4 regions of the Streptomyces sp. NPDC001858 genome follow, and region 4 is predicted to be linked to each of the others. Evidence: riboswitches for the same ligand, from Rfam matches in the RefSeq annotation. Region 4 holds a riboswitch; each other region holds the start of a gene.

Evidence for each region. A riboswitch is a leader RNA that binds a small molecule or an ion and turns the genes downstream of it on or off. The one in region 4 is predicted to bind cyclic di-AMP.
Region 1: linked by a shared signal. The riboswitch ahead of ACWCPF_RS28415 (M23 family metallopeptidase) and the one ahead of ACWCPF_RS00720 (transglycosylase SLT domain-containing protein) in region 4 are both predicted to bind cyclic di-AMP.
Region 2: linked by a shared signal. The riboswitch ahead of ACWCPF_RS08520 (transglycosylase family protein) and the one ahead of ACWCPF_RS00720 (transglycosylase SLT domain-containing protein) in region 4 are both predicted to bind cyclic di-AMP.
Region 3: linked by a shared signal. The riboswitch ahead of ACWCPF_RS33390 (M23 family metallopeptidase) and the one ahead of ACWCPF_RS00720 (transglycosylase SLT domain-containing protein) in region 4 are both predicted to bind cyclic di-AMP.

Annotation. Positions count from the first base shown of each region.
Region 1 is NZ_JBSFEV010000023.1:119,951-127,726, reverse strand. Features, by position in the region: gene ACWCPF_RS28430 (bifunctional acetate--CoA ligase family protein/GNAT family N-acetyltransferase) at 1-1,385, opposite strand, end outside; gene ACWCPF_RS28425 (HPr family phosphocarrier protein) at 1,565-1,846, shown strand; gene ACWCPF_RS28420 (GntR family transcriptional regulator) at 1,996-2,691, opposite strand; gene ACWCPF_RS28415 (M23 family metallopeptidase) at 2,880-3,623, opposite strand; cyclic di-AMP (ydaO/yuaA leader) riboswitch at 3,635-3,803, opposite strand; gene ACWCPF_RS28410 (M16 family metallopeptidase) at 4,049-5,437, opposite strand; gene ACWCPF_RS28405 (M16 family metallopeptidase) at 5,434-6,783, opposite strand; gene ACWCPF_RS28400 (DNA gyrase/topoisomerase IV subunit A) at 7,053-7,776, shown strand, end outside.
Region 2 is NZ_JBSFEV010000004.1:408,319-416,094, forward strand. Features, by position in the region: gene ACWCPF_RS08510 (cytochrome P450 family protein) at 1-422, shown strand, start outside; gene ACWCPF_RS08515 (LysM peptidoglycan-binding domain-containing protein) at 612-1,679, shown strand; cyclic di-AMP (ydaO/yuaA leader) riboswitch at 1,886-2,055, shown strand; gene ACWCPF_RS08520 (transglycosylase family protein) at 2,059-2,757, shown strand; gene eno (phosphopyruvate hydratase) at 3,162-4,448, shown strand; gene ACWCPF_RS08530 (FtsB family cell division protein) at 4,565-5,041, shown strand; gene ACWCPF_RS08535 (DUF501 domain-containing protein) at 5,131-5,655, shown strand; gene ACWCPF_RS08540 (Ppx/GppA phosphatase family protein) at 5,783-6,733, shown strand; gene ACWCPF_RS08545 (hypothetical protein) at 6,891-7,553, opposite strand.
Region 3 is NZ_JBSFEV010000031.1:87,270-95,045, reverse strand. Features, by position in the region: gene ACWCPF_RS33395 (aldo/keto reductase) at 1-661, opposite strand, end outside; gene ACWCPF_RS33390 (M23 family metallopeptidase) at 862-1,896, opposite strand; cyclic di-AMP (ydaO/yuaA leader) riboswitch at 1,906-2,072, opposite strand; tRNA gene ACWCPF_RS33385 (tRNA-Met) at 2,378-2,451, opposite strand; gene ACWCPF_RS33380 (dihydrofolate reductase family protein) at 2,524-3,651, opposite strand; gene ACWCPF_RS33375 (MarR family winged helix-turn-helix transcriptional regulator) at 3,748-4,263, shown strand; gene ACWCPF_RS33370 (GTP cyclohydrolase II) at 4,452-5,114, shown strand; gene ACWCPF_RS33365 (NUDIX domain-containing protein) at 5,101-5,778, opposite strand; tRNA gene ACWCPF_RS33360 (tRNA-Lys) at 5,844-5,916, opposite strand; gene ACWCPF_RS33355 (amino acid permease) at 6,009-7,601, opposite strand; gene ACWCPF_RS33350 (FG-GAP-like repeat-containing protein) at 7,650-7,776, opposite strand, start outside.
Region 4 is NZ_JBSFEV010000001.1:145,207-152,982, reverse strand. Features, by position in the region: gene ACWCPF_RS00740 (ABC transporter permease) at 1-845, opposite strand, end outside; gene ACWCPF_RS00735 (ABC transporter ATP-binding protein) at 832-1,818, opposite strand; gene ACWCPF_RS00730 (LolA family protein) at 1,825-3,159, opposite strand; gene ACWCPF_RS00725 (polyprenyl synthetase family protein) at 3,441-4,451, opposite strand; cyclic di-AMP (ydaO/yuaA leader) riboswitch at 5,204-5,417, shown strand; gene ACWCPF_RS00720 (transglycosylase SLT domain-containing protein) at 5,421-5,903, shown strand; gene ACWCPF_RS00715 (HAD family hydrolase) at 5,943-6,776, opposite strand; gene ACWCPF_RS00710 (GNAT family N-acetyltransferase) at 7,035-7,776, shown strand, end outside.

The DNA.
Region 1 (7,776 bases), on a different contig from region 4:
CCCTGGGGGCCGGAACCGGCGCCCTGGACGACCACCAGCGGCTTGGCCGCCGCCGTACGCCGGGCGAGGCGGGTGAACTTGCGCGGGTTGCCGATGGACTCCAGGTACATCAGCGCGACGTCGGTGTCGGGATCGTCGTACCAGTACTGCAGGACGTCGTTGCCGGAGACGTCCGCGCGGTTGCCGGAGGAGACGAAGGTCGACACGCCGGTGACTCCGGTGACGCCGCCGCCGCGCCGGTGGAGCCGGGAGAGCAGGGCGATGCCGATGGCCCCGGACTGGGCGAACAGCCCGATCCGGCCGGGCCTCGGCATCTCCGGGGCGAGCGAGGCGTTGAGCCGCACCTGGGGGGAGGTGTTGATCACCCCGAACGCGTTGGGGCCGATGATCCGCATCCCGTACGCGCGCGCGTGCCGGACGAGTTCGCGCTGGCGCTCGCGCCCTTCGGGACCGCTCTCCGCGTAACCGGCGGACAGGACGACGAGCCCCTGCACGCCGTGCTCGCCGCACTCGGCGACGGCCTCGGGCACCTGCTCGGCCGGGACGGCGAGCACCGCGAGGTCGACGGGTTCCGCTATGTCGCGCACCGAGCGGTGGGCGGGCGCCGAGTCGAGTTCCTTCAGGTCCGCGGGGAAGGCCTTGTTCACGGCGTACAGGCGGCCGGTGAAGCCGGCCTCCCGGAGGTTGCCGAGGACACTCCGGCCCACGCCGCCCGGGGTGCGGCCGGCGCCGACGACAGCCACGGAGCCGGGCGCCAGCAGCCGTCCCACGGAGTGGGCCTCGGCGCGCTGCTCCCGCGCGCGCTGCACGGCGACGGAGCGCTCGGTGGGTTCGAGGTCGAACTCCAGACGGACGACGCCGTCCTCGAAGTGGCGCTGCTGGGTGTAGCCGGCGTCCGTGAACACCTTGATCATCTTGGTGTTGGCGGGGAGCACCTCGGCGGCGAAGCGGCGGATGTCCCGCTCGCGCGCCACGGCGGCGATGTGTTCGAGGAGCGCGGAGGCGACACCGCGCCCCTGATGCGCGTCCTGGACGAGGAAGGCGACCTCGGCCTCGTCGGCGGGCGCGGAGGCGGCCATGCCGTCGGCGCCAATCCGGTCATAGCGTACGGTTGCGATGAACTCGCCGCCGATGGTGGCCGCGAGTCCCACCCGGTCCACAAAGTCGTGGTGCGTGAAGCGGTGGACGTCCTTTGCGGACAGGCGCGGGTAGGGCGCGAAGAAGCGGTAGTACTTCGACTCGTCCGAGACCTGCTCGTAGAAGCTGACCAGGCGCTCGGCGTCATCAACGGTGATGGGGCGGATGCGTGCGGTGCCGCCGTCGCGCAGCACCACGTCGGCCTCCCAGTGGGCGGGGTACTCGTGCCGGTCCGACGCGCTCTGCATGGGGCCCAGAGTACGGCTCGCGTACGACAACGGCGCGAGGCAGTCTGTGGAGGACGCACGTCGGATCGAGGCCGCGATCCGACGACCACGTCGGGACGGGACCGCACGGTCCCGCCCTCCCACGCTTCACGTGTGGAACACTGGTCTAGACAACCTGAGACACTGAAGGGCAGCATCACATGGCTGAGCGCCGCGTCAACGTCGGCTGGGCCGAGGGCCTTCACGCCCGCCCCGCTTCCATCTTCGTCCGGGCCGCCACGGCCGCAGGCATCCCCGTGACGATCGCCAAGGCCGACGGCAACCCCGTCAACGCGGCCTCCATGCTGGCCGTCCTCGGCCTGGGCGCCAAGGGCGGCGAGGAGATCGTCCTCGCGTCCGAGGCCGAGGGCGCGGACGCTGCCCTCGACCGGCTCGCGAAGCTGGTCGCCGAAGGTCTCGAGGAGCTCCCCGAGACTGTCTGAAAACGCTGACGGCGCGCTGCAGTAAATACGTCGTCACGCAACACCGAAGGGCTCGTCCGAATTGTCGGGCGAGCCCTTTGAATTTCCCGCTCATGGGCAGCAGAAATAGCGCCCCACGAATTCACTCCTCTTTGTATACGGCCCTCGTGTTAATGCCGCAGACCCGTCATGTTTACGGGAGGTTGCGAAGTCCTCACACGGTCGACGCGCTCGGCGCCGCCGGAAAAGCGCAGCCGGTGCGCGGCCGTCGCCCGCTCGGTGTGCAGCGCCGTGACCGCACGCGCGCGCTCCCCGTCGCCGCGCGCCACCGCGTCCACGATCGCGCCGTGCTCCCCCCAGGACTCCACCGGGTCGGCCGGGGCGTCCACCACGTACATCCAGGCGATCTTGTGGCGCAGCTGGGTGAGCATCGAGGTCAGGGCCTGGCTTCCGGAGGCCTGGGCGAGCGTCTCGTGGAACCAGCCCCCCAGGGAGCGCAGATCCTCGCTGTTGCCCCTCCTGGCCCGCTCCTGGCCCAGCCGGACGAGACCGCGCAGCACCTTCAGATGGGCCTCGGTGCGCCGCTGGGCGGCCCGGGAGGCGCCGAGCGGCTCCAGCAGCATGCGCATCTCCAGCAGGTCCGCGGCCTCCTGCTCGGTCGGCTCGGCGACGCACGCGCCCGCGTGGCGGCGCGTGACCACGAAGCCTTCCGCCTCCAGCGTGCGCAGCGCCTCCCGGACGGGCACACGGGAAACGCCGTAGCGGCGAGCGAGGAGTTCCTCCGTGAGGCGGCTGCCGCGCTCGTAGACACCCGCGACGATGTCGTCCCGGACGGCCGTGCACACCGAGTGCGCCGGAATACGCATGACGGACCTCCGCCTTAATCCCCGTGAAACGTCGACGATTGACGTGTGTTCCGTGACTCTATTGCAATCAGCGGGAATTTCCGATGGCGGACTGGAATCCGTGGATATTTTTTGGACAGCGGGATCTCGAAAACGACGAAAGCCCCGGCCGGGAGGGCCGGGGCCGAACGATCTGTCGCCGTACGTCGTCAGATGTTCACGCCGTGCTGGCGGAGGTAGGAGACCGGGTCGATGTCCGAGCCGTACTCGGCGGTGGTGCGGGCCTCGAAGTGCAGATGCGCGCCGGTGACGTTGCCGGTCGCGCCGGACAGGGCGATCCGCTGGCCCGGGGTGACCTGCTGGCCCACCGACACCTCGATGGACGACAGGTGACCGTACTGGGTGTACGTCCCGTCGATCATCTTGATCACGACCTGGTAGCCGTACGACCCGCCCCAGCCGGCCTCGACCACGGTACCCAGGCCGACCGCGTGCACGGTGGTGCCGCTGGCCGCGTGGAAGTCGACGCCGGTGTGGCTGCCGGAGGACCACAGGGAGCTGCTGGCGTGGTAGCCGGTGGACACGTAGGAGCTGGTGATCGGCAGCACGAAGGTGTTCAGGCGCTTGCGCTCGGCCTCGCGGGCGGCACGCACGCGTGCCTCGCGCTCCTCCACGGCCTTCTTGGCGGCGGCCTCGCGGGAGGCCTTCTCGAACGCGGCGTGCTTCTGCACGGCGACCTGGTCGTCGAGCTGCTCGGCGACGGACTCGCCGACCGTGACCACGGGGATCAGCCCGGTCTGCTCGGGCGTGGGCTCGGCGGCGAGGGCCGGCGTGGCGGCGACGGTGGCCATGACACCGGTGGTGGTGAGCGCCGCGACGCCCGCCGCGCGAACGGTGGTCCGCTGCATCCGGCTGGGCCGACGGTGCTTCCCGGTGGCGTAGGTGATCGCCAAGTCAGGGGTGTCCTTTCCTTCCCTCTCGCCTACCGGGTTAGCTGACGGGTTCGGAGCAGGAAGGTCTCCTACGGACCCCCTCGCGACTCGCGCGGGCGCCCGATTCACCCCAGGGACTTCACACACGTGGGTCCCCGGCTCCCCTGGCTCGCGCCGTAGGGGACTCGGCGATGACTGTCCGGTGCCGCGGCTGCGGCGCACTGCCTGACGAACAGTCCGCACGAAGCTAAGCGGGGCCGGTTTCAATCCTCAAACGAATCCCGGTTTTTGTAGCGCATCCCACAGGGCAGACAGGCAACCTCCGCCCCAATTCGGACATCTAGCGGCCCTGGTGACGCTTGCGTCGACCAGGGCCCCTACACGCGCGTGCCGTTGCCGGTCCGCTCTGCGAACCGCTTCGCGGCCTCCTCAGCGGACTACTCCGCCTACTCCGCGGACACGACCTTCACCTCGCCGATGCCGAGGGCCTCGACCGGCGCCTTGATCTGGGCCGCGTCGCCCACGAGGACGGTCACCAACCGGTCCACCGGGAAGGCGTTCACGGCCGCCGCGGTGGCCTCCACGGTGCCCGTCGCGGCGAGCTGCTGGTACAGCGTCGCCTGGAAGTCGTCGGGCAGGTGCTGCTCGACCTGGTCGGCCAGCGTGCCCGCGACGGCCGCCGCGGTCTCGAACTTCAGCGGGGCCACCCCGACCAGGTTCTGCACGGCGACGTCACGCTCGGCGTCGGTCAGCCCCTCGGCGGCGAGGGTGCGCAGCACCTTCCAGAGGTCCTCGAGGGCGGGACCGGTGTTCGGGGTGTCCACGGAGCCGCTGATGGCGAGCATCGCGGCGCCGGAGCCGTCCGGGGCGGACCGCAGGACCTGCCCGAAGGCGCGGACGCCGTAGGTGTAGCCCTTCTCCTCGCGCAGGACGCGGTCCAGGCGGGAGGTGAGGGTGCCGCCGAGGCAGTACGTGCCGAGCACCTGAGCGGGCCACACGCGGTCGTGCCGGTCGGCGCCGATACGGCCGAGCAGCAGCTGCGTCTGGACGGCACCGGGACGGTCCACGATGACGACCCGGCCGGTGTCGTCGGCGGTCACCGGAGGCACCGGCCGCGGCTGGGCCGAGGAGCCCGTCCAGGCGCCCAGGGTGTCGCTCAGCAGCGCGTCCAGGTCGATGCCGGTGAGGTCGCCGACGACCACGGCGGTGGCCGTGGCGGGGCGGACGTGCTTCTCGTAGAAGGCGCGCACCGCCGCGGAGTCGATCTTCTCGACCGTCTCCGCCGTGCCCTGGCGCGGGCGGGACATGCGCGCGGTGGCGGGGAACAGCTCCTTGGAGAGCTCCTTGGCGGCCCGCCGGGAGGGGTTGGCCAGCTCGTGCGGGATCTCGTCCAGCCGGTTGCGGACGAGGCGCTCGACCTCGCTGTCGGCGAACGCGGGCGCCCTCAGGGCGTCGGCGAGGAGGCCGAGGCCCTTGGGCAGGCGCGAGGCCGGCACTTCGAGGCTGAGCCGGACGCCGGGGTGGTCGGCGTGCGCGTCCAGCGTGGCCCCGCAGCGCTCCAGTTCGGCGGCGAACTCCTCGGCGGAGTGCTTGTCGGTGCCCTCGGAGAACGCGCGCGCCATGATCGTGGCGACGCCGTCCAGGTCCGCCGGTTCGGCGTCCAGCGGCGCGTCGAGGAGGATCTCGACGGCGACGACCTGCTGGCCGGGGCGGTGGCAGTGCAGGACCGTCAGCCCATTGGCCAGCGCGGCCCGCTCGGGCGCCGGGAAAGCCCACGGCTTGGCCTCGCCGGCCCGGGGCTGGGGGTGGAAGTCCATCGTGGCGAGCTCGGTCACCGGGCCGCCTCCTCGTTCTCGTCCTGGTCGGCGGGGGCTTCGGCGGCGGTCGGCTCGTAGACGAGCACCGCGCGGTTGTCGGGGCGCAGACGGGCCTTGGCGATCTCCTGCACCTCCTCGGGCGTGACGTCCAGCACCCGCTGGACGGCGGTCAGGGCGAGCTGCGGGTCGCCGAACAGGACGGCGTACCGGCACAGTTCGTCCGCGCGGCCGGCGACCGTGCCGAGCCGGTCGAGCCACTCGCGCTCCAACTGGGCCTGGGCGCGCTCCATCTCCTCGGCCGTGGGGCCCTCCGCGGCGAACCGGGCGAGCTCCTCGTCGATCGCGGCCTCGATGACGGGCACCTCGACGTCCCCGGACGTCTTCACGTCCAGCCAGCCCAGGGAGGGGGCCCCGGCGAGCCGCAGCAGGCCGAACCCGGCCGCCACGGCCGTCCGGTCACGGCGCACCAGGCGGTTGTAGAGCCGGGAGGACTCGCCGCCGCCGAGGACGGTGAGCGCCAGGTCGACGGCGTCGCACGCACGCGTGCCGTCCTCGGGCAGCCGGTAGGCGGCCATCAGGGCGCGGGCCGGCACCTCCTCCTCGACGATCTCGCGCAGCTGCTCGCCGATGACCTCGGGCAGCGCGCCGTCGCGCGGAGCGGGCTTGCCGTCGTGGCCGGGGATGGAGCCGAAGTACTTCTCGACCCAGGCGAGGGTCTGCGCCGGGTCGATGTCGCCGACCACGGACAGGACCGCGTTGTTGGGCGCGTAGTACGTGCGGAAGAACGCTCGCGCGTCCTCCAGGGTCGCCGCGTCCAGGTCGGCCATCGAGCCGATCGGCGTGTGGTGGTAGGGGTGGCCGTCCGGGTAGGCGAGAGCGGTCAGCTTCTCGAACGCGGTGCCGTAGGGGACGTTGTCGTAGCGCTGGCGGCGCTCGTTCTTGACGACGTCGCGCTGGTTCTCCATCGACTCGTCGTCGAGGGCGGTGAGCAGGGAGCCCATGCGGTCGGCCTCCAGCCAGAGGGCGAGCTCCAGCTGGTGGGTGGGCATGGTCTCGAAGTAGTTGGTGCGCTCGAAGCTGGTGGTGCCGTTGAGCGAGCCGCCCGCGCCCTGGACCAGTTCGAAGTGGCCGTTGCCCTTGACCTGGCCGGAGCCCTGGAACATCAGGTGCTCGAAAAGGTGAGCAAGGCCGGTACGCCCCTTGACTTCGTGGCGCGAGCCCACGTCGTACCAGAGGCACACCGCCGCGACGGGGGTCAGGTGGTCCTCCGAGAGCACCACGCGCAGGCCGTTGGCCAGGCGGTGCTCGGTCGCTGTCAGGCCCCCGGAGCCTGCCTGGGCTGTGGCGGTGTGACCCATGGGCATGTACGTCCCTTCCGATCGCGGACGCGGTCGTCGAAACCGCGGTTTTCCTGCCGGTCCTGCCACTGTATGCAAGCGTGCGGACGGTCCGCGAAGTTCCCGGGCGACATACGCCGAGAGCGAGATCGCGTAGCCTGCGGGCAGCCGTGGAGGAGGTGCCTCCGCGTGCGGGGCCGGACCGCCGACGCCGGGTCCACGCCCGCGCTGTCACTGCCACGGTCCACAATGGTCCGCGTCAGATCCCGTCACGCCCCAGCAAGGAGCCGGCAGCGATGGCCCGCCGCAGCACGAAGACCCCGCCGCCCGACGACTCGTACGAGGAGCGGATCCTCGACATCGACGTCGTCGACGAGATGCAGGGCTCCTTCCTCGAGTACGCGTACTCGGTCATCTATTCCCGCGCCCTGCCGGACGCCCGTGACGGCCTGAAGCCGGTGCATCGCCGCATCGTCTACCAGATGAACGAGATGGGCCTGCGCCCGGATCGCGGCTATGTGAAGTGCGCCCGCGTCATCGGCGAGGTCATGGGCAAGCTGCACCCGCACGGCGACGCGTCGATCTACGACGCCCTGGTGCGCATGGCCCAGCCCTTCTCCATGCGTGTGCCGCTGGTCGACGGCCACGGCAACTTCGGTTCGCTGGGCAACGACGACCCGCCGGCCGCCATGCGGTACACCGAGTGCCGCCAGGCCCAGGCGACGAGCCTGATGACGGAGTCGATCGACGAGGACACGGTCGACTTCACGCCGAACTACGACGGCCAGGAGCAGGAGCCGGTGGCACTGCCCGCCGCCTTCCCGAACCTGCTGGTCAACGGCGCGTCAGGGATCGCGGTCGGCATGGCCACGAACATGCCGCCGCACAACCTGGGCGAGGTCGTCGCGGCCGCCCGGCACCTGATCCGCTACCCCGGCGCGGATCTGGACGCCCTGATGAAGTTCGTCCCGGGACCCGACCTGCCGACCGGCGGCCGGATCGTCGGCCTCTCCGGCATCC
Region 2 (7,776 bases), on a different contig from region 4:
GCGACCGCACCCTCCTGGAGACCGGCGTCGAGGAACTGCTGCGCTACGACGGCCCCGTGGAGCTCGCCACCTGGCGGTTCGCGACCGAGCCGCTCAGCCTCGGCGGGCAGGACATCGCGCCGGGCGACCCCGTCCTCGTCGTCCTGGCGGCCGCCGACCGCGATCCGGCCCGCTTCGCCGACCCCGACCGCCTCGACCTGTCCCGCCGTGACAATCAACACCTCGGCTACGGCCACGGCCTCCACTACTGCCTGGGCGCTCCGCTGGCCCGGCTGGAGGGCCAGACCGCGCTGGCCGCGCTGCTCACCCGGCTGCCCGACCTCCGACTGGCCGTGGACCCGGCCCAGTTGAGATGGCGTGGCGGGCTCATCATGCGCGGGCTGCGGACGCTTCCGGTCGAGTTCAGTTCCGTGCGTATCTGATCGGATGTCAGCCGTAGTGTGACCGTGCGGCGAAGCAAAGGTGACCGACCCTCAACTCTGTGATCTTCACGTGATCTGCGCGGCATGAACTTGTGACAAGTGATCGTATGCCGATACGTTCACTCGTCAGCGCGATATGTCAGTCGCACGCGTCGCGCCGGTTACTGCTGTCCAGAGAAAGGCCCTCGCATGCTCTCCGGGAACGGTCGTCATCGTCGCCCCCGTCAGGCTCCGGCCCTCCTCGTCGCGGCCGGAGTGACCGGGTCCGCCATCGCCATCCCGCTGCTGGCCGCCTCCGGCGCGAGCGCCGCCGAGGGCACGGTGTGGGACAAGGTGGCGCAGTGCGAGACCGGCGGCTCGTGGAGCGCCGACAAGGGCGGCGAGCACGGCGGCCTGAGCCTCACCCAGAAGGAATGGGAGACGTACGGCGGGCTCGACTACGCGGCGAGCGCCGATCTGGCCAGCCGCAACCAGCAGATCGCCGTGGCGCAGAAGCTGCTCGCCGCCGAGAACATCGGCGCGTGGGGCACCTGCGGGCTGACCTCCGGACTCACCCAGGAGAACGGCGCGCTGGCCGTGGACACCGGCGTGGCGGACGACTCGTCCGACTCGTCTTCGTCGTCCGGATTGTCCGACCTGTCCAAGGGGCTGGGCGGCGACTCCTCGGATTCCTCCGGCTCTTCGGGCTCCTCGGACGCTTCGGGCTCGTCGAGCGCCGACAGCGGTTCGGCGGGATCGCCGGAGTCGCCCGACTCGTCCGCTGATTCCTCCGGTTCGCCCACGACGTCCCCTTCGTCTCCTTCATCTCCTTCGTCCCCCTCGTCCTCCGTCACGGGCGACCCCGCCGGGACCGACGGCTCCCCCTCGTCGGCCTCGGGTGCGGGCGATTCGGGCGACTCGGGCAATTCGGTCCAGGAGGCGGGCTCTTGGAGCCTCGTCGACACCGGCTCGCTCGGCTCCGGCAAGCACCGCGGCGCGACCGCCGACGAGAGCGCGGCCCCCACGACGAAGAGCGCCACCGACACGGCCGACACCGCTGCGGCCGACACCGCCGTGAGCGCTCTCTCCGCCGCTTCCGCCGGCCGGCACGCCGCGGTCACCTATGTGGTGCAGGAAGGCGACTCCCTTGCCTCCATCGCCGACTCCCTTGACATCGACGGCGGATGGCGGGCCCTCTACGCCGAGAACCGGGACCTCATCGGCGCCGACCCGAACGGCATCGCCCCCGGTCAGACCCTCGACACGGCGGTCCAATAGGGCAGGAACGCACCGAAAAACGCCGGGAGTTCACGTCATACTTCGCTCCAGAATGTCCGGTTTGGTGAAAGTGTGGGATGAGTCTCAGAAGCCCTGATCGTCTTTGAAATTCCGCGGATCGCGTGGCTACGGTCAAGGCCGCTCGGCAATCCGAGCCCCGGTCGTCGCAACGCCGAGTCCTGCCAGTGGCCGCCCGGGAACAGTCGTCGCGTCAAGCGCCGTAGGCAGGAGCGGGGGACCCAAGGTAAGCGCCGGAACCAGCGGTTGACGCCGGATCCGGCTTGGGGTGAAGCCACGCCTCCCACGGAGGAGTGGCCGGGCAACTCACACGGCCCGAACCCGACAGCTCACCTCGCAGGCGTCGGTGAGGGGATCCACCATGCTGTTTTCCGTCAAGGGCAAGCACCGCCGTCCGTCCAGGGCCACCCGCGTCGCCGCGCTGGCCGGCGTCACCGGTGTCGCCATCGCCGCCCCGCTGATGGCGGCCGGCAACGCCTCCGCCGCCACCGCCGCCGAGTGGGACGCGGTCGCCCAGTGCGAGTCCGGCGGCAACTGGTCCATCAACACCGGCAACGGCTACTACGGCGGCCTGCAGTTCTCCGCCTCCACCTGGGCCGCGTACGGCGGTACGCAGTACGCCGCGCAGGCCGACCAGGCCTCCAAGGCGCAGCAGATAACCGTCGCCGAGAAGGTCCTCGCGGGCCAGGGCAAGGGCGCCTGGCCGGTCTGCGGCACGGGCCTGTCCAACGCCGCCTACAACGGCGGCAGCGCCGACTCCGCCGCCTCCGGCTCCAGCTCCTCCAGCTCGTCGAGCAGCGCCGACACCCGTTCGACCGAGGAGCAGAGCGCCTCCCGCTCGGCCGAGCGTCCGGCCGCATCCAAGACGGTCACCACCCCGACCGGCAAGAAGGTCGAGAAGGGCGACGGCGAGTACAAGGTCGTCAAGGGCGACACCCTCAGCTCCATCGCCGAGCAGCACAAGGTCGCCGGCGGCTGGCAGAAGCTGTTCGAGCTGAACAAGGACATCGTCGACGACGCCGACCTCATCTTCCCGGGCCAGCAGCTGCACCTGAAGTGAGCTCCGGCTCCTGGACCGAGCTCCGGCTCCTGAAGTGACACCCGGCTCCCGGGGAAGTCACAGCGCCCTCACAGGCGAGGTCGGCACACTGAAGACCTCGTGAGGGTCCCCCCGTCCCCACGGGCTCCCCGCTCCGGTGCGTGTTCCCCCGTACGCACCGGAGCGGGGTTTCTCTTTGCCTGCCTCCCCTGCCCGCTTCGTTCGCCAGTTGGCAACTTCCTGTTGGTCTTTGGCGACCGCTCCCTTTGTTCCGTGTGTGAACAATGGGTACGGTCAGTTTGTCCACGGGACGGTCGGTCGGCTGCCGACGCCCCGAAGGCGGTTAGGCTCTAGTCGCAAGGCTCGGCGCGGGCCCATCGCGGCCCACCCGCCCCGCACAACCAGCGTCACATCCCAAGAAGGAGATGCTCGTGCCGTCCATCGACGTCGTCGTAGCCCGGGAAATCCTGGACTCCCGAGGCAACCCCACGGTCGAGGTCGAGGTCGGCCTCGACGACGGCAGCACGGGTCGTGCCGCCGTTCCGTCCGGCGCCTCCACCGGTGCCTTCGAGGCCATCGAGCTTCGCGACGGTGACCCCAACCGCTACCACGGCAAGGGTGTCGAGAAGGCCGTCCTCGCCGTCATCGAGCAGATCGGCCCGGAGCTCGTCGGCTACGACGCCACCGAGCAGCGCCTGATCGACCAGGCCATGTTCGACCTGGACGCCACCGACAACAAGGGCTCCCTGGGCGCCAACGCCATCCTCGGCGTCTCGCTCGCCGTGGCCCACGCCGCCTCCGAGGCCAGCGACCTGCCGCTGTTCCGCTACCTGGGCGGCCCCAACGCGCACCTGCTGCCGGTGCCGATGATGAACATCCTGAACGGCGGCTCGCACGCCGATTCCAACGTGGACATCCAGGAGTTCATGATCGCCCCGATCGGCGCGGAGTCCTTCTCCGAGGCCCTGCGCTGGGGCGCCGAGGTCTACCACACCCTCAAGAAGGTGCTGAAGACCAAGGGCCTGTCCACCGGCCTCGGCGACGAGGGCGGTTTCGCCCCGAACCTGGAGTCCAACCGCGCCGCCCTCGACCTCATCGTCGAGGCCATCAAGCAGGCCGGTTACGTCCCCGGCGAGCAGATCGCGCTTGCGCTCGACGTCGCCGCGTCCGAGTTCTACAAGGACGGCAAGTACGAGTTCGAGGGCAAGTCCCGCTCGGCCGCCGAGATGACCGAGTACTACGAGGAGCTCGTCTCCGCGTACCCGCTGGTCTCCATCGAGGACCCGCTGTACGAGGACGACTGGGCCGGCTGGAACGTCATCACCGAGCGGCTGGGCGACAAGGTCCAGATCGTCGGCGACGACCTCTTCGTCACCAACCCCGAGCGCCTGGCCCGCGGCATCGAGGAGGGCTCCGCGAACGCCCTGCTCGTCAAGGTGAACCAGATCGGCTCGCTGACCGAGACCCTGGACGCCGTCGAGCTCGCCCAGCGCAACGGCTTCAAGTGCATGATGTCCCACCGCTCCGGCGAGACCGAGGACGTCACCATCGCCGACCTCGCCGTCGCCGTGAACTGCGGTCAGATCAAGACCGGCGCCCCGGCCCGCTCGGACCGCGTCGCCAAGTACAACCAGCTGCTGCGCATCGAGGAGATCCTCGACGACGCCGCCGTGTACGCCGGCCGCAGCGCGTTCCCGCGCTTCAAGGGCTGAGCTTCAAGGGCTGACCCATCGCTTCGTAAGAGGCGTCGTACGTACGTCCCCGTATCCGGTCCCGTACCGTGTGCGGGGACGTACGCACGTGTGAGAGCGGGAGGCGGGGAAGACCGATGGCCGTGAAGGACCGGGACCGTTTCTCCACCGCGACCAGGATCAAGCTGCTCGGCGAGCAGACCGCGGCCCGGGTCTACCGCTCCCAGACCAAGCGCCAGGCCCGCCGCTCCCGCCTCACCGGCCGTGCGGCCCTGCTGGCGCTGGTCCTGTGCACGCTGATCGTGGCCCTGGCCTACCCGATGCGCCAGTACGTCTCCCAGCGCGCCGACATCGCCGCCCTGGAACGCGAGAAGCAGCAGGCCAGCGAGCGCGTCGAGCAACTGCGCGACCTCAAGGCACGCTGGCAGGACGACGCCTACGCCGAGCAGCAGATCCGGCTGCGGCTGCACTACGTCCTGCCCGGCGAGACCGGTTACGTCGTGATCGACCCGGACGCGGCCAAGCAGTCGCGCGCCGACCTCGGGGCGGCCGACCGCCCCTGGTACGCGAATGTCTGGGACGGCGTCGACAAGTCGGACGCCGCCTCCCCGTGACAGCAGCGGCACCAGTGACAGCAGCGACACCAGCGATATCAGCGACACCAGTGACAGCATTGAACTGACAGAGGGATTTTCGTACCGGCATGGAAACTGCCCCGCCGACCACCCCGCGCACCGAGCCCACCGACGCGGACGTCGAGGCCTTCAAGCAGCAGCTCGGACGCCCGCCGCGCGGCCTGCGCGCGATCGCGCACCGCTGCCCGTGCGGACAGCCGGACGTCGTCGAGACCGCGCCGCGCCTGCCCGACGGCACGCCCTTCCCGACGCTGTACTACCTGACGTGCCCGAAGGCCAACTCGGCGATCGGCACGCTGGAGGCCAACGGCGTGATGAAGGAGATGACGGATCGGCTGACGACCGACCCGGAGCTCGCCGCCGCCTACCGCGCGGCGCACGAGGACTACATCCGGCGCCGCGACGAGATCGAGGAGCTGAAGAACTTCCCCAGCGCGGGCGGCATGCCGGACCGGGTGAAGTGCCTGCATGTGCTGGTCGCGCACTCGCTGGCCGCCGGGCCGGGCGTGAATCCGCTCGGGGACGAGGCGCTGGCGATGCTGCCGGAGTGGTGGCGCAAGGGGGCTTGCGTGACGCTCGCCTCCGACGCGTGAGCGTCCCGTCTCCGGGGGCTGCCGCCCCCAGGCCCCCGCTTCGGCCTGAACGGCCTCGTCCTCAAACGCCGGACGGGCTGGAGATGCCGGCCGGCGCTGACAAGTTCCGCAAGTTCGGAGGACCCACATGACCCGCGTCGCCGCCATCGACTGCGGTACGAACTCCATTCGTCTTCTCGTCGCCGATGTCGACCCGGAGACCGGGGAGCTCGTCGACCTGGACCGGCGCATGATCATCGTCCGCCTCGGGCAGGGGGTGGACCGCACCGGGCGGCTCGCTCCCGAGGCGCTGGAGCGGACCTTCGCGGCCTGCCGGGAGTACGCGGCCGTCATCAAGGAGCACGGCGTGGAGCGGTTGCGCTTCGTCGCCACCTCCGCCTCCCGGGACGCGGAGAACCGCGACGACTTCGTGCGCGGGGTGCTCGACATCCTGGGCGTCGAACCCGAGGTCGTCACCGGCGATCAGGAGGCCGAGTTCTCCTTCACCGGGGCCACCAGGGAGCTCACGGGCCGCGAGGACCTCGTCAAGCCCTACCTGGTGGTGGACATCGGCGGCGGCTCGACGGAGTTCGTCGTGGGCGACGAGCACGTGCGCGCCGCGCGCTCGGTCGACGTCGGCTGTGTGCGGATGACCGAACGGCACCTGGTCGTGGACGGGGAGATCAGCGACCCGCCCGCGCAGGAGCAGATCGCGGCGATGCGCGCCGACATCGAGGCCGCGCTCGACCTCGCCGAGGAGACGGTCCCGCTGCGCGAGGCGCGCACCCTGGTCGGTCTGGCCGGCTCGGTCACCACGATCTCGGCGATCGCTCAGCACCTCCCCGCGTACGACTCGGCGGCCATCCACCACTCCCGGGTCTCCCACGACAAGGTCCGCGAGATCACCGAGTGGCTGCTGCGCTCCACCCACGCCGAGCGCGCGGCGGTCCCCTCGATGCACCCGGGCCGGGTGGACGTGATCGCGGCGGGCGCGCTGGTCCTGCTGTCGATCATGGAGCGGATCGGCGCGGAGGAGGTTGTGGTGAGCGAGCACGACATCCTCGACGGCATCGCCTTCAAGGTGGCGGAGGGCGTCTAGGCGGGTCGGGCGAAGTCGGCTGCGCTTTGAAGGGGCGCGGGGAACTGCGCGACCGGCCACGACGGCGCCGCAGCGGAACGACGGCACATCGCGGCACATCGCGGCACTTCCGGCGGAGCGCTCAGGCCGGCGGCTGAGCCTCTGTCAGGCCCAGGGATCACTCCGCGGTCCAGACGACCGCGTCGAACGTGGCCCTGGAGCCCTCGCCGGGGAGCGAGACGAGGCTGAGACGGGCGACGTTGCCCTCGCTGGTGCGTACGCACACCACCATGCCCTTGGCGAGCGGATGGTCGTCTACTCCCTCCGCGTCGACGGTGTCCGCGCAGTCCTGGTAGCCGGGCAGGGCGGCCGCGTCGGCCGGCCAGAGCGAGATCACGGTCGCCCCCAGGCCCCTGATCGAGTAGTGATCGCGCCAGCCGCTGATCTCCAGGTCGCCCGCCTGGTACTTGCGGGTGACGGGCTGTTCGCCGTCCAGTTCCTTGCTCTGCGAGTCGAACACCAGCGTGCCGCGCCAGCGCTCGCTTCCCGCCGAGGTCGGGGAGGGAGTCGGCGGGGGCGGAGAGGAGGACGGGAGCGGCGTCGATGCGGGGGGCGCGGTGGAGGGCGTCGTCGGTGCGGTGGGGGCTGCGGCCCCGTCTGAGTCGTCGTCCCCGGAGGAGAGCAGGACGGGCACTCCGACGCCGACCAGGGCGGCGAGCAGGACGCCCACGGCGCCGATCCACGCCGCCTGGTTGCCTCTCGCGAACCAGCCCCCGTCGCGTCTGCTCGCGTCGCGTGTGCCCCCGTCGCGTGTGCTCGCGTCGGCTCGATCCTCGGCCACGGTACTCAGCCCCCCACTGTGGTACCTGCGCGCTCGTTTCGTACTGCTGTTCTCGCCGCACCGGGTGTCGGCGAAACCCTCGCCGGGGCTGGCTCGCGCCTTCGCTCGGGCCTCGTTTTCGCTGGGGTGGGGCTACTCTGCTGAGCAGGTCGAAGGACGTATGAGCGTGCCGGGGGGCCGTCCTGACGGCCCGAAACGGTTCTCCACGGCACCCCGTCCGGAA
Region 3 (7,776 bases), on a different contig from region 4:
TGCCGGTCAGGAAGCCGGAGGCCAGTGCGAAGTACGGGACGGCGGCGAGGCCGAAGCGGGCGGCGAGGTCCTGGAGGCCGCCCTCGTAGGTGTCGCGCGAGACCAGGTTGTAGTGGGGCTGGAGGGCGACGTACCGGGCCAGGCCCTCGCGATCGGAGAACTCCACGGACTCCTGGAGGCGCTCGGGCGAGATGTTGGAGGCGGCGATGTGCCGTACCTTCCCCGCCTTCACCAGCTCGTCGAGCGCGCCGACGATCTCCTCGACCGGCACCTCGGTCTTGTCGAAGTGCGTGAAGTAGAGGTCGATGTGGTCGGTGTCCAGGCGGCGCAGGGAGGCGTCGGCGGCGGCCCTGATGTTCGCGGCGGACAGGCCCGGGAAGTCGGGGTGCTGGCTGACCTTGGTGGCGATCACGATGTCGTCGCGGTTGCCGCGGGCCTTGATCCAGCGGCCGATGATCGTCTCGGACTCGCCCCCGCTGTTGCCCTCGATCCACGCCGAGTAGGAGTCGGCGGTGTCGAGGAAGTTGCCGCCCGCGGCGGCGTAGGCGTCGAGTACGGCGAAGGCGGCGGGCTCGTCGACGGTCCAGCCGAAGACGTTGCCGCCGAGGGCGAGCGGGAAGACCTCGAGGTCGGAGGAGCCGAGCTTGCGAAGAGTAGTCATGCTCTGTCAACGGGCACCGACGGCGCGCCGATTCCACGCGCGACGCGAAGAACACGTGAACGCACTGCGGCCCTGACGCCGGGGGGCCCAGGGGCCGGCCGTCAGGGCTGCAGGGAATCGATCAGGTCCGGTCGTCCGGTCCCTGAGACGTCCCTCTCAGGGGTCCCGGAGAAGGACCAGGGGTCCCGGCGAGGCACGTCTCAGGGGTTGAGGCCCTTGCTGCGCAGCCAGGCCGCCGGGTCGATGCCGTCGGAGCTGCCGCCGGAGTGGACCTCGAGGTGGAGGTGGGCTCCGGTGACGTTGCCGGTGGCGCCCACGCGGCCGATCACATCACCGGTGCCGACCTTCTGGCCGACACTGACGCTGATCGACGACTGGTGGGCGAACCAGACCTCGGTGCCGTCGTCCAGCGTGAGGATGGTGCGGTAGCCGTAGGAACCGGCCCAGCCCGCCTCGGTGATGGTGCCGCTGTGGACGGCCTTGATGAGCGTGCCCGTGGGCGCGGCGAAGTCCAGACCGGTGTGGTAGCCGGAGGACCAGAGCGAACCGGCCTGACCGAAGGTCGAGGTGATGGTGTACGAGGAGGTCGGCAGCGTGTACTGCGTGGCCAGCTCGGCCAGGCGCTTGGCCTCGGCCTTCTCGGCGGCCTCGTCGGCGGCCTTCTTCTTCGCGGCGGCGGCCTTGGCCTCCGCCTCCTTCTCGGCCTTGGCGACGGCGTCGGCCTGGGCCTTGGCCGCGGCGGCCGCGGCGTCGGCCTGGGCCTTGGCCTCGAGCTGGGTCTGCTGCGACTCGGCCTGCGCCATGATCCGGCTGCGCAGGGCCTCGCCGGCGTCGGTGGCGCTCTCGCCGGTCTCCACGGCGGCCTCGGAGCCGAAGCCGGAGAGGGCGGGCGCGGGTTCCTCGACGGGCTCTTCGTCGGAGATGAGGGAGCCCACGTTGGGCAGGTCCGGCATGGAGATGGAGACCGGGGCCTTGCCGGTGTTGGCGCTGGCCATGCCGCCCGCGCTGACGGCGGCTATGACGCCGACGCCGAGGACGGTGGAGCTGCGGGCGAACCCGCCGCCGCGCTGCTTGGCGACGCGGTGCTTGCCGCGAACCGGGCGAATGGACTCCGCGGTGGGGTTCCACTCCTCCCAGGGGCCCTCGTCGGTGCGGACGCTGCCGTAGGCCAAGGTCTCTGCGGACCGCTGGCTCGGCACGAACGGGGCTTCTGGGACCGGCCGGTTGGACGCCACGCGGGCGTACTCCTTTCCTTCCGTCGCCTACCGGGTTAGCTGACGGGTTCGGAGCGGGAAGGTCTCCTACGCGCGTAAACCGGTCGTGGACTCTGCGAGTTCACGACGGCTTCCGCGAGATTCACCCCAAGGTGGTGGTTCCCCGGTTCCCTTGCGGGATTCGGCAGTGCGCACGGAGCCGACGCTTGTGTCGGCTGGGACGACCGCGCTGCGTTATCGAACGTTAATAGACCCGGGGTCAGGTTTCCAAGCTCTTCCGCTTGATCAACAACATTTACAGCCTGGACTTTCGGCCCATGACCGGTGAAAAACGGGCGAGTTGACCAGGCTCAGCAATCCCACAGGCATTGACAGGACGTCAGCCATTACGCGGAGGGGGATCACTCGCTCACCTGCAGTGACGGCGGGCGGGCGCATGGAGAGCACGGGAAAAAACCGAGGGCCGAAATCCAAGTTCTGGATTTCGGCCCTCGGCCTTCAGTAGCGGGGACAGGATTTGAACCTGCGACCTCTGGGTTATGAGCCCAGCGAGCTACCGAGCTGCTCCACCCCGCGGCGATGAACACAACTGTACGCCATCTACGGGGCCCCAATCACCACGGTTACTCACGCAGCCAGACGGGGCGGTCAGAGGAGGTGGCGATTCGGGGCCTTCGCCCGCTCCTCGCACTCCGGGAGGACGAGGACGTCGACGCCCGCGGCCGTCAGCAGTCCGGTTCCGTCCGCCTCCGTGACGAAGGTGTCCGGCTCGCGCCAGGCCGTGACCACCCGGCGCACGCCCGCGTCGAGGATGAGGCGGGCGCAGGGCGCCGGGCGCGAGGAGCGGCGGGCGCACGGTTCGAGGCTGCTGTAGACGGTGGCCGTGGGCAGCCGGGGGTCGGCGGGGTCGAGCTTGGCGAGGGCCGCCTCCTCGGCGTGCACGACCGGGTCGCCGGCCTCGCGGGAGTGGCCGCGCGCGAGTTCCGTGCCGTCGGCGGCGACGATCACCGCACCGACGCTGAACGCGGTCCGCGACGGCGGGCACTGCTCCGCGAGCTCGCAGGCGAGGGCCAGCCAGTGCCGGTCGGCGGCGGCGGGCAGCGGTCCGACGCCGGGCGCGGTGGGCTCGTAGCGGTGCAGGACGACGTCCTCGATGCGCCGGGTCTCCAGCAGGCGCAGGCGGCCGCCCTGGTAGCCGCCCGGCCCGAAGAGGCGGGGCGCGCCCGCGTCGCCCACGAAGAGCGGGGCGAGGACGAGCTGGAGTTCGTCGGCGAGGCCCTGCTGGAGCAGCTGGGTGTGGACGGTGCCGCCGCCCTCGACCATGAGCCGCCGCACACCCCGCACGTCGTGCAGGTGTTCGAGAAGTCGGCGCCAGTCCAGTTCGGGGCCGAGCGCCACGACGTCCGCGGCGATGCCGAGCGCGCGGGCCCGCTCGGCGCCCTTCTCCGTCGTGTAGACGACCTTCTCGCCGCCCGTGTGCCAGAAGTTCGCAGCCGGGTCGAGGTCGCCGGAGCCGCTGACGGTGACCTTGAGGGGGTACTCGGGGCGTCCGGCGGCGACCCGGGCGGCGCGGCGCTCGGCGGAGTTCACGAGGAGCCGCGGGTTGTCGGCGCGGATCGTGCCGGCCCCGATGAGGATGGCGTCCACGGAGGCCCGTACGTCGTCGACGCGGTCGAAGTCGGCGGGGCTGGAGAGGAGCAGGCGCTCGGGCGTGGTGTCGTCCAGGTAGCCGTCGAGGGAGACGGCGGCGGACAGCAGGACGTACGGGTACGACATCGACGCACTCCCGGGGATGGGTCCGACGGCAGTCCGGCGGCGATTCCGGCCGAACCGGGCCTTGGTTCAAGTTTGAAACAAACCTACACTGGCCGTATGACGACTCGCTGGCTGTCCCCCGAGGAGCAACGCGCCTGGCGCGCGTACGTTGCCGGCTACCTCCTGCTGGAGGACGCGATCGACCGGCAGCTCCAGCAGGAGGCCGGGCTGCCCCATCTGTACTACTCCATCCTCGCCAACCTCTCCGAGACACCGGAGCGACGGCTGCGGATGACCGACCTCGCGGAGCAGCTGAAGATCACCCGCAGCAGGCTGACGTACGCGGTGACGCGGCTGGAGAAGGACGGGCTGCTGCGGCGCGAGGAGTGCCGCTGGGACAAGCGCGGGACCGTCGCGATCCTGACGGACGAGGGCATGGCGGCCCTGGAGCGCCTGGCCCCCGGCCATGTCGAGACGGTCCGCTCGGCGCTCTTCGACCGGCTCACCCCGGAGCAGGTGGGACAGCTGGAGGAGATCTTCACGCAGGTCGTGCTGGGGTTCCAGGACGGCGACGAGGCCGCACCGCAGGAACTGCCGTGGCGCCGCCGCTCCTCCCCGTGCTCGGAAACCTGATGACCTGCGCCTGATGACCTGCACCTGACGGCCGGCACCTGATGGCCGCGGACGCGTGAGGTGCGGGTCACAATCCCGTTGCTTCAAATTTAAAGCATGAGGTAGGGTCGCTCTCGGCACGCTGCTTCAAATCTGAAACAGGTGGACGCGGCTGCCCGCACAGACCCCACTCGCACCGGGAGACCCGCATGCCTGACACCCCCGCCGCCGCCACTCCGCGCGCCCGCGTCCGGGTACCGCTGCGCTTCCACGACGGCTACTCCGTCGACGCCGAACTGGTCACCTTCCACGGTCTGACCGACGGCCAGGAGCACGTCGCCGTCGTCCTCGGCGAGCCGGCGCCCGGCGCCACCCCGCTGGTCCGGCTGCACTCCGAGTGCCTCACCGGCGACGTCTTCGGCTCCGCCCGCTGCGACTGCGGGCCGCAGCTGCGCGAGGCCGTCGAGCGCATAGCCGGGACGGGCGGCATCCTGCTCTACCTCCGCCAGGAGGGCCGTGGCATCGGCCTCTACAACAAGCTCGACGCGTACGCCCTCCAGGACCAGGGCCTGGACACCTACGAGGCGAACGCGGCGCTCGGCCTGCCCGAGGACGGCCGTGACTACACCGCCGCCGCTCAGATGCTGCGCGCCCTCGGCATCACGAGCCTGGACCTGCTGTCCAACAACCCCGACAAGGCCGACCAGCTGCGCGGTCTCGGCATCGACGTCCAGGACCGTGTCCCGACGGGCGTGTTCACGACCCCGCACAACGTCCGCTACCTGCGCGCGAAGGTCCTGCAGACCCAGCACACGCTGCCGCTCGCGGATCTCAACGGCGTCAACGGGCTGACCGGGCTCAACGTGGGCTGACGGCGCCGGACGGCCGGAACGGCCCGTCCAGCGCCGCCCACTGGAGCAGCATGATGGTCTTGGCGTCCGCGATGGCACCGCTGCGGACGAGGTCGAGGGCCTCGGCGAAGGGCAGCTCCACGACGGCGATGTCCTCGCCCTCGGCCGCTACGCCCGCCGTCTCGACGCCGGAGGCGGAGGCGTCGTAGGGGGCGGCGAAGAAGCTGAGCCGCTCCGTTACCGAGCCGGGGCTCATAAAAGCGTCGAACACATGCTCGACGTCATGGACGGTACGTCCAGTCTCCTCGGTCGCCTCGCGCCGGATCGCCTCCTGCGGATCGTCGCCGTCCAGCAGCCCTGCGGCGGTCTCCAGCAGCATGCCGTCGGGGTGTCCGTTGACGTACGCGGGCAGCCGGAACTGACGGGTCAGCAGGACCGTCCGCCGGTCGGCGTCGTAGAGCAGGATCGTCGCGCCGTCGCCCCGGTCGTAGGTCTCGCGCCGCTCACGGCTGACATGGCCGTCGCTGTGCCGGTAGTCGAAGGTGGTGCGGCGCAGCACCGACCAGTCGCAGGCGAGGACCTCCACGTCGAGAATGCGCACCCGGTCGTTGCCGGTGAGATCCCGCCCCTGCCGGTCGAGCCCGGTACGGCCACGGGGGTCGGGGATATCGATGCCGACGGTCATACGGGACTCCCTGCCAAACGGTTACGCCCCCAGCTCGAAGTGCCTGTGAGCTGGGGGCGTTTCGGTAGGCCCTGTGGGACTCGAACCCACAACCAATGGATTAAAAGTCCACTGCTCTGCCAATTGAGCTAAGGGCCCACGCGGTGTTGCGTGATGTTGCCTCCCCGAGCATAGCCGGAGCTGGCCGTGTCTCCGATCGGGTATCGAAGACACGGCCGCGCCGGAGTCGGTTACCGGGTCTTGTGGGATCTCGCCGCCTCCCGGGCGAGCGTCCGTTCGTGCAGCGGGTTGAGGAACCACTCCCGGGCCGAGACCTGCCACCACAGCCCCGCGAAGCCCAGGACGACGAGGACCGCGACCGGGGCGTAGTTGAAGGTCTCCCAGGTCACCGGGGACACCTGGGGCAGCATGAACAGGACCGTGATGACGGCCACCCACGCCACCGACACCACGCCGATCGCCTTGGACCAGCGGCCCAGGTGCCAGGGCCCGCGTTCGAAGGCCTCGCCCTTGCGGATCCGCAGCAGCGTCGGGATGACGTAGGCGATGTAGAGGCCGATGACGGCGATGGAGGTGACGGCCGCGTACGCGGTCACGTTGATCAGGTAGGGCAGGCCGAGCACCAGCGCGCCGCCCGCCGCGAGCCAGACCGCGGCGACGGGTGTGCGGGTGCGCGGGCTGACCGTGTGCCAGAGGTGCGAGTAGGGGAGCGCGCCGTCGCGCGAGAACGCGTAGATCATGCGGCTGTTCGCCGTCACCGACGCCATCCCGCAGAACAGCTGGGCCCCGATCACCACGAGCAGCAGCAGCTTGCCGGCGGTCGCGCCGAGCGCGTCGAGCAGGATCTGGGCGGGCGGCGCGCCGGTCGGGGACTCTAGGGCGCCCTTGTACGACTGGATGGCGTACGTGAAGCCGAGCAGCAGGACGAAGCCGGCGATCCAGGAGGTCCAGATGGACCGCACGATGCCCTTCGGGCCGGCCGTGGACGCGTCGTGCGTCTCCTCCGTCATGTGGGCGGAGGCGTCGTAGCCGGTGAAGGTGTACTGGGCCATGAGCAGGCCGAGCGCGACGACGTACACGCCGCTGCCCCAGCCCGTGTTGTTGACGAACTCGCCGAACACGAAGGACGTCGACTGGTGCTTGTCGGGGACGAAGGCCAGCGCCCCGACGATGACGCCCACGCCAAGCACGTGCCACCACACGCTCACGCTGTTGAGCAGGGCGACGATCCGCACCCCGAAGGTGTTCAGCAGGCCGTGCAGCACCAGGATCCCGGCGAAGAGCAGGACCGTCCGCTCCGGTGTCACCTCGAAGTCGAACTGGAGGTTCAGATACGCGCCGAGGAAGGACGCGGCCCCGAAGTCGATGCCGGCGGTCACCGCGACCTGCCCCAGCACGTTGAACCAGCCCGTGAACCAGGCCCAGGCCGCCGCCGATCGCGGGGGCGCGAGCCGGTGCGCCCAGAAGTACAGGCCCGCCGACGTCGGGTACGCCGAGCAGATCTCGGCCATCGCCAGGCCCACGAAGAGCGTCATCAGGCCGACGGCCACCCAGCCCCACATGATCACCGCCGGGCCGCCCGTGTTCATGCCGAACAGGTACAGCGTCAGACAGCCCGACAGGACCGAGATGATCGTGAAGGAAACCGCGTAGTTGGAGAACGCCGACATGCGGCGGGCGAGAACCTGCGTGTAACCGAGCTGGGCCAGCCGCTCTTCGTCCGAGAGCCCCGAACGCTCCGAGAGACCCGAACGCTCCGAGGGATCCGAGAGATCCGAGTGCTTCTCGGGAGACCGCCCACTCGCTATGGCGTCATCTGTCATGCCCCCAGCAATTCCCTCACCGGGGGCGTGACATGCATCACAACTTGGCTAGAAAATACCCTTGTAGCCCTGCCAGCCGACGCCGATCTTCACCCGCGGACTGAAGGACCCCGTCCCGTTCCCCGGAACGCGGTACAGCACCCCCGCGGTGTCCCGGGCGACCAGATCCGCCTTG
Region 4 (7,776 bases):
AGGTCGTCCCAGTAGACCGGCTCGCGCATGAGGTCGGCGAAGGACAGCCAGTAGTGCGAGAAGAAGTACGGCTGGAGCGCGTCGAGCTGGGGGATCTGGTCGAGGATCTGGACCGTGATCAGCAGACCCACCGTCGTGGCCATCGCCGCGATGCCGCTGGTCGTGAGCGTGGAGACGAAGAGGCCGAGCGCCGCCACGCCCATCAGGGACGCGGCGACGACCAGGGCGATCAGCAGCGCCCGGAGGAGTCCGTCGGCGAAGCCGATCCGGGTGCCGGAGATCGTCGTCAGATCGCCCAGCGGGAAGAGCAACGCGCCGACCGTCAGGGCCGACAGCGCGACCACGAGTGTGGCCGCCAGACAGAAGGTCATGACGGTCGTGTACTTGGCCAGCAGGAGGCGGGTGCGGCCGGCGGGGGCGACGAGGAGGTAGCGGAGCGTCCCCGCGTTCGCCTCTCCGGCGATGGAGTCGCCCGCGACGACGCCGATCGCCATCGGCAGGAAGAACGGCAGCGTCACGGCCAGCGCGGTGAAGACCAGGAACAGGCCGTTGTTGGTGACCTGTGAGATGAACGCCGGTCCCCCGCCGCCCCCGCCTCCTCCGCCGCCGCCACCGGGCCCGGCGGACGAGCCGTCGCTCGTCTCGATCTTCACCGCGATCCCGATCAGGATCGGCACCGCCGCCAGCACGCCCAGCAGCGCGAGCGTGCGCCAGCGTCTGAAGGTGGTCAGCAGTTCGTTGCGGAGGATTCCGAAGGTCCAGGTCCAGGTCCAGGTCCGCGTCTGGGACTGGCTCTGGGTCTGGGGCGCCGTTTCAGCCGTTTCAGCCGTTTCAGCCTGCGACATCGAAGCCCTCCCCCGTGAGTGCCACGAACGCGTCCTCCAGGGAGGCCCGTTCCACGGCGAAGCCGCGGACGCGGACGCCCGCCGTCACCAACGCGGTGTTCAGGTCGGCGAGATCGCGGTCCGGCGGCGGAGCCTCCGCGCTCACGAGATCCTCGCCGACGACGACGTCGCTCACGCCCTGCTCCTTCAGCACCCGGGCCGCGTCCGCGGGGTCCGGGGTCGTCACGACCAGCCGGCCGCGTGTCCCCGCCGCGAGGTCCGCCACCGGTCCCTGGACGATCAGCCGGCCCTGCGCCATCACCGCCGCGTGGGTGCACACCTGCTCGATCTCGTCGAGCAGGTGGGAGGAGAGGAAGACGGTCGTGCCTTCCGCGGCCAGCTCCCGGATCAGCGAGCGGATTTCGCGCATCCCCTGGGGATCGAGGCCGTTGGTCGGCTCGTCGAGGACGAGCAGTCGGCGGGGCTGGAGGAGGGCGGCGGCGAGGCCCAGACGCTGTTTCATGCCGAGCGAGTACGCCTTCGCCTTCTTGCCGGCGGCGGCCGTCAGCCCGACCCGCTCCAGCGTCGCCGTGACGCGCGCCCGCCGGGTGCGCGGGTCGGCGGTCGGGTCGGCGGCGTCGTAGCGGAGCAGGTTGTCGCGGCCGGAGAGGAAGCCGTACAGGGCGGGGCCCTCGATGAGGGCCCCGACGTGCGGCAGCACCGTGCGCGCGGCCCGCGGCATGGGTTGCCCCAGGACGCGGGCCGAGCCGGCCGTGGGCTCGATGAGGCCCATCAGCATGCGGATGGTGGTGGTCTTGCCGGAGCCGTTGGGACCGAGGAAGCCGAAGACGCTGCCGGCGGGGACGGTCAGGTCGAGGCCGTCCACCGCGAGCTGGCCGCCGCGGTAGCGCTTGGTGAGGGCGCGGGTGTGGATGACGGCGTCACCCACACCCACGCTCACGCCGTCGCCGTCGCTGTCCACGGACTCCTTCACGCCCTTCTACTTCGCCGCGTTCGCCGCGTTCACCAGGGCGTCCTTGGTGACCGCGCCGACGTAGACCTTTCCGTCGTCCGTCATCAGGGCGTTGATCAGGCGGGTGGAGTAGACGGTTCCGGAACCGAACTTGCCGGTCACCTTGTCGCCGAAGGAGTCGAGGAAGCCGCCGAAGTCGCCGCCGGCCTCGGAGCCCGAGGGCACGCCCTCGCCGCCGGTGTCGAAGGTGGTGATGGAGGTCCAGCCCTCGCCGATGACGGTGGGACCGTCGGCGCCGCCGAGATCCGACTCGAGATCCGAACCGAGGTCGTCCCCAAGGTCCTTCCCAAGGTCCTTCCCGGGGTCGTCCCCGAGGTGCTTGCCGAGGTCGTCGGGCTTGCCGGAGTGCCCGGGGGCCGGCTCCGCCGCGCCGCCTTCGTCCCAGCCGCCGGCCTCGTCGGCCTCGGTGACCTTCGCGCCCTTGGGGACGGTGAAGTCGAAGGTGTAAGCGGCGGGCTTGGCGAAGCTGATCTGGGTGAAGCCCGCGTCCACGACGGCCGCGCCGCCGCTCGCCGGGGTCAGCGTGAACTTCAGCGGCAGGCCCGTCTTCGCGTCCACGGCCACGCTGACGGCGCCGACCGTGGAACCGGACTGCTTCGGCTTGACCAGCAGCTTGTACGCGTCGCGGCCGGCGACGTGGACGGTGCCGTCGACCGTGACGGACGTCGTGTCGTCGACCGCCTTCAGGGCGTCCTCGGTGAGGTCCTTGGGCGTGGTGGGAACGGGGGTCTCGGCCTCGCCGGAGCTCTCGTCGACGTTGGCGTGGTAGACCTCGTTGGAGCCGCTGTCGTACCCCCACACGTCCTTGCCGTTGTGGATGAGGCTGTATTCGGCGGCGTTCTCCAGCAGCGAGACCTTCTGCTTGTCCGGGCCGTCGGCGGCGACGCGCAGGGTGTGCGTGCCGGAGGCGAGCTCGGTGAGCTTGGCGGACGGATCGGCGGACGATCCGTCACCGCCCTGCTCCGCGAGGCCGGAGAGAAGACCGCTCTCCAGCCCGCCGAGGTCGGGCAGCCCGAGATCCGTGCTGATCTTCACCGTCCCGGACAGCTGCTGTACGTCCGAGGCGGCGATCTTGTCGAGGAGCTGTTGTGCGGTGATCTTCGGCAGGTCGGGGTCGCCGGAGTCGGCGAGCGCCGGGACCAGTCCGATCGTCGCCGCCGCGACACCGATCACGGTGACCGGGACGACGTACCGCACTGCCTTGCGCCGGCCGAGGCGCAGCTCGTCGGCGTCCCCAGCGGTCGCGTCCCCACCCGTCGCGTCCCTGCCGGTCGTGGTGTCGTCGGATGCCTTCGGTGCCATGTGTGCCTTACCTCCGTCGTCGGCGGCGGCTGGTCATCTCGCGCTGAAGTTCCCCACCCCGAGCCGCCATTCTCACCCGAATCGGTGAGGAGTGGTGATTTCCGTGGTTCCCATCTGACCAAATCCACGCGCCGGAAGCGTCAACCCGAGGACTCAACTCCACGTACACCTCCGGTATGACACAACCCCGCCGAGACCACGCCTGCCCCGTAGGGGTCGGCAGGGTGGAGGGCAGGGTTGGCCGGGGGGAGGGCGGGGTCGGCAACCGGGAAGGGTGGGGGTCAGCCGGCTCGGTGGACCACGGCGTCGCAGAGTTCCATCAGCGCCGCCTTCGAGTCGCACTCCCGCAGCGGCGCCAGCGCGGCCCGCGCGTCCTTCGCGTAGCGCACCGTGTCCCGGCGGGCCTGCTCCAGCGCCGGGTGGGCCCGGAGCGCCTCCAGGGCCTCGGCGAGCCGGGCGTCGTCGCTCAGGTCGGAGTCCAGCAGCTCGCACAGCGCGATGTCCTCGGGCAGCGACAACCGCGCCGCCCGCTCCCGCAGCCGCAGCACCGGCAGCGTGGGAACGCCCTCGCGAAGGTCCGTCCCGGGCGTCTTTCCCGACTCGTGCGAGTCGGAGGCGATGTCCAGGACGTCGTCCGCCAGCTGGAAGGCGACGCCCAGCCGCTCGCCGTACTGCGTCAGCACGTCGACGACCGTCTCGTCGGCGCCCGACATCATCGCCCCGAAGCGGCAGGCGACCGCGACCAGCGAGCCCGTCTTGCCGCCGAGCACGTCGAGGTAGTGCTCGACCGGGTCGCGCCCGTCCGTGGGCCCGGCCGTCTCCAGGATCTGTCCGGTGACCAGCCGCTCGAACGCCTCCGCCTGCACCCGGACGGCCTCCGGCCCGAGGTCGGCCAGGATGTGGGAGGCGCGCGCGAAGAGGAAGTCACCCGTGAGGACGGCGACGGAGTTCCCCCAGCGGGCGTTCGCGCTGGACACCCCGCGCCGCACCTCGGCCTCGTCCATCACGTCGTCGTGGTACAGCGTGGCCAGATGGGTGAGCTCGACGACCACGGCCGACGGCACGATCCCCGGCGCGTACGGGTCCCCGAACTGCGAGGCGAGCACCACGAGCAGCGGCCGGAACCGCTTCCCGCCCGCCCGTACGAGGTGCTGGGCGGCCTCCGTGATGAACGGGACCTCACTCTTGGTGGCCTCGAGCAAGCCTTCCTCGACAGCCGCCAATCCGGCCTGGACATCGGCTTCCAGAGCCTGGTCCCGCACGCTCAGCCCGAACGGCCCGACGACGGTCACGAGGGGTCTCCTGTCTGGTGGTGTCTACTGGCGATTACGCGGTTTGTCGATAGGTCGCTGCCATCACTCAAGTCAGCGTATCCGGTCACGTTTCGATCACCGATAGCCCCCACGTCCCGCAGGCTCGAATGGGCCCGCCGGAGAGGCGTCCCGCCGGGCCGGCCGACGCCGGATCCGGCCCGTTATGTTTCTGATCAGCCCATATGAACGAACACCTATCGAGTTACCAGGTAGTAGTGATTCATGTCCGTCGGGTGATCCAGGGGCGCCCCACGACCGTTTCCCGCCACGCCCGCCGCGCCCGCCGCGCCCGCCGCGCCCGGCCCGCACCCCCGCACCCACCCTCGCGCGCCCACCCCCACACCCGCTCCCGCGCCACTTGTGTCGCCGGACCGCTGGAGTTCGTGAGCGACAAAATGGACAGACAGGAACACAAAGGAGCAAAGTGCGGCGGATTTCAAGCCCGCCCCTTTGCTGCTCCTTTAACTATGACTTGGGATTAATGCCCGATTCGCCAGTCTTGTGATTGCCGGTGAGTTGGCTCACTCTCGACGCCGACCCGACGCCGGGGCGACCCCCGCGCGCCATGCGCCGTTCCCCGCACCCCTCAAGCAAGTTGAGGCTTTGCACCCACAAAGGATCAAGCGCCCCATAGGCCACAGATCAAGGTCAATAGGGGTGATCTATGAATTCGCTACTTGTTTCGGACATGTGCTCTCGCATACGTTCCCGGCCTGTCGGGCGGACGCCGAATCCTGCCGCCGCCCGTTACATCCATCGAGAACCGCACGGCAGGAGCGGGGGAACCAGGTAGGCCGCCGAACCGCAATTCAGGACGTCTTGGATTTTCAGGATGTTCTGGACACATCGGTACGGCTTGGGGTGAAGTCGCGTCCGTCAGGACGCGGCCGGGCAACTCCCGCCCGAACCCGACAGCTCACCTCGCAGGCGCCGGAGAGGAAATTCGTCATGTCCGCTGCCGCTCAGCCGCGCCGCGCCCGCCGTACCCGTCTCGCCCGCACGCTCGCCGTCGCCGCCACCGGCGCGGCCGTGCTCGCCCTCCCGATCATCGGCTCCACCACCGCCTCCGCGGCGACGCCGACCGTCACCACCGCCTCCAGCCTCGGCTACGCCAACAACCTCGACGGCTGGATCCGCGCCTCGCTCCACGTCATGGCGCAGCACGACATCCCGGGCACGTACAACGGCATCTACCGCAACGTCATCCGCGAGTCCTCCGGCAACCCCAACGCCATCAACCTCTGGGACTCCAACGCGGCCGCGGGCATCCCGTCCAAGGGGCTGCTCCAGGTCATCGACCCGACCTTCCGCGCCTACCACGTCCCGGGCACGTCGTGGAACTCCTACGACCCGGTCGCCAACATCACCGCCGCCTGCAACTACGCGGCCGCGCGCTACGGCTCGATCGACAACGTGTTCGGCGCGTACTGACAGCACCGTTCACCTGCGGTCGCATAGCGGCACCCCGACTTACGGGAACATTCGTTCGAGGACGACGGCCACGCCGTCGTCCTCGTTCGACGTCGTCACCTCGTCGGCCACGGCCTGGAGCTCGGGGTGGGCGTTGGCCATGGCCACACCGTGCGCGGCCCAGTCGAACATCGGGATGTCGTTGGGCATGTCCCCGAACGCGACCGTGTCCTCGGGACGCAGACCGAGGTGTTCGGCGGCCAGGGCCAGGCCCGTGGCCTTCGTGATCCCGCAGGGCTGCAGCTCTACCGTGCCCGGCCCCGACATCGTGACGGTGGCGAGCGAGCCGACCACCGAGCGGGCCGTCGCCGCCAACTCGTCGTCGGACAGGGTGGGATGGCGCAGCAGCACCTTGCTGATCGGCTCGCACCACAGGTCGTCGCGGCGGCCGACGCGCAGGGCGGGCAGCGTCGGGTGCGGCATCCGGTAGCCCGGCTCGATGAGCGTCAGTCCGTCGACGCCGTCCTGGTCGACGGCCGCGTACAGCTGCCCGACCTCCGCCTCGATCTTGCCGAGCGCGGTCTCCGCCAGCTCCCGGTCCAGGGTGACCGACCACAGCAGCCGGTCCGCGCCGGCGTCGTACAACTGCGCGCCCTGTCCGCACACCGCGAGCCCCCTGCTGTGGAGGCGGTCGAGCAGCGGCCGCACCCGGGGCGCGGGCCGTCCCGTCACCACCAGGTGGCGTGCGCCGGCGGCCGCCACCCGCGCGAGCGCGTCGAGCGACCGGTCGGAGAAGGTGTCGTCGCCGCGGAGCAGCGTTCCGTCCAGGTCGGTGGCGATCAGGGAGTACGCGGGGTACGCGGAGCGCGCGGGAGATGCGATGGGTGCGGCCATGATCAGAGAATACGGATCCCGCGCCCCTCGGGTTCGACGCAAACCGAACGACGGCCAGGTCCTGTCGTGTTCTGCCAACTCCCCTTTAAAAGAAACGGCTTTCTGCCACGTTGCCAGGTAGCGGACGGTTAAAGGCCTCTGCACCGGTTGGCAACAACATGGGACGCTACCTACCGCGACGCCCGGGTGGAGCGGTACCGTCCAGGTGTCCAGGGGGGACTTGATCGGGGGGTCAGGTTGAGCAGTGGGCGCATTCGTGTGCTGAGGCCGCAGGACCTCGGCGAGGGGGAGAGGGAGCGGTGGCGCGCGCTGCGTGCCGCGTCGACGCTGCCGCGAAACCCCTTCATGGAACCGGAGTTCACCGACGCCGTGGGCCTGGTGCGGCCACGCGCACGTGTGGCGGTGGTGTACGAGGGGCGCGAGCCGGTCGGCTTCCTGCCCCACGAGCGGGGCAGGCTCGGCCAGGGCCAGACCCTCGCGTACGGCGTCTCGGACGCCCAGGGCGCGGTGCTGGCCCCGGGCCTCGGACTGAACGCCGCCGAACTGATGCGGGCGTGCTCCCTGACGAGCTTCGCCTTCGACAACCTGGAGGCGGAGCAGGGGCTGTTCCTGCCGCACGCGGCGGCGGAGTACGCCGCCTATGTCATCGACGTCGAAAAGGGTTACGAGACCTATGAGTCCGTACTGCGCGCGCAGTCGCCGAAGTTCCTGAAGACGACCCTCGCCAAGGAGCGCAAGCTCGGCCGGCAGGTCGGGGAGCTGCGGTTCGTGTTCGACGAACGCGACCCGGCCGCGCTGCGCACGCTCATGGCGTGGAAGTCCGCGCAGTACCGCAGGACCGGCCGCCGGGACCGGTTCGCCCAGGAGTGGATCACCCGGCTCGTGGACGTGCTGGCCGAGACGCGCGCGCCGGAGTGCGCCGGCACGCTGTCCGTCCTCTACGCGGGTGAGCGGCCCGTGGCCGCGCACTTCGGACTGCGTTCGTCGACGGTCCTGGCCT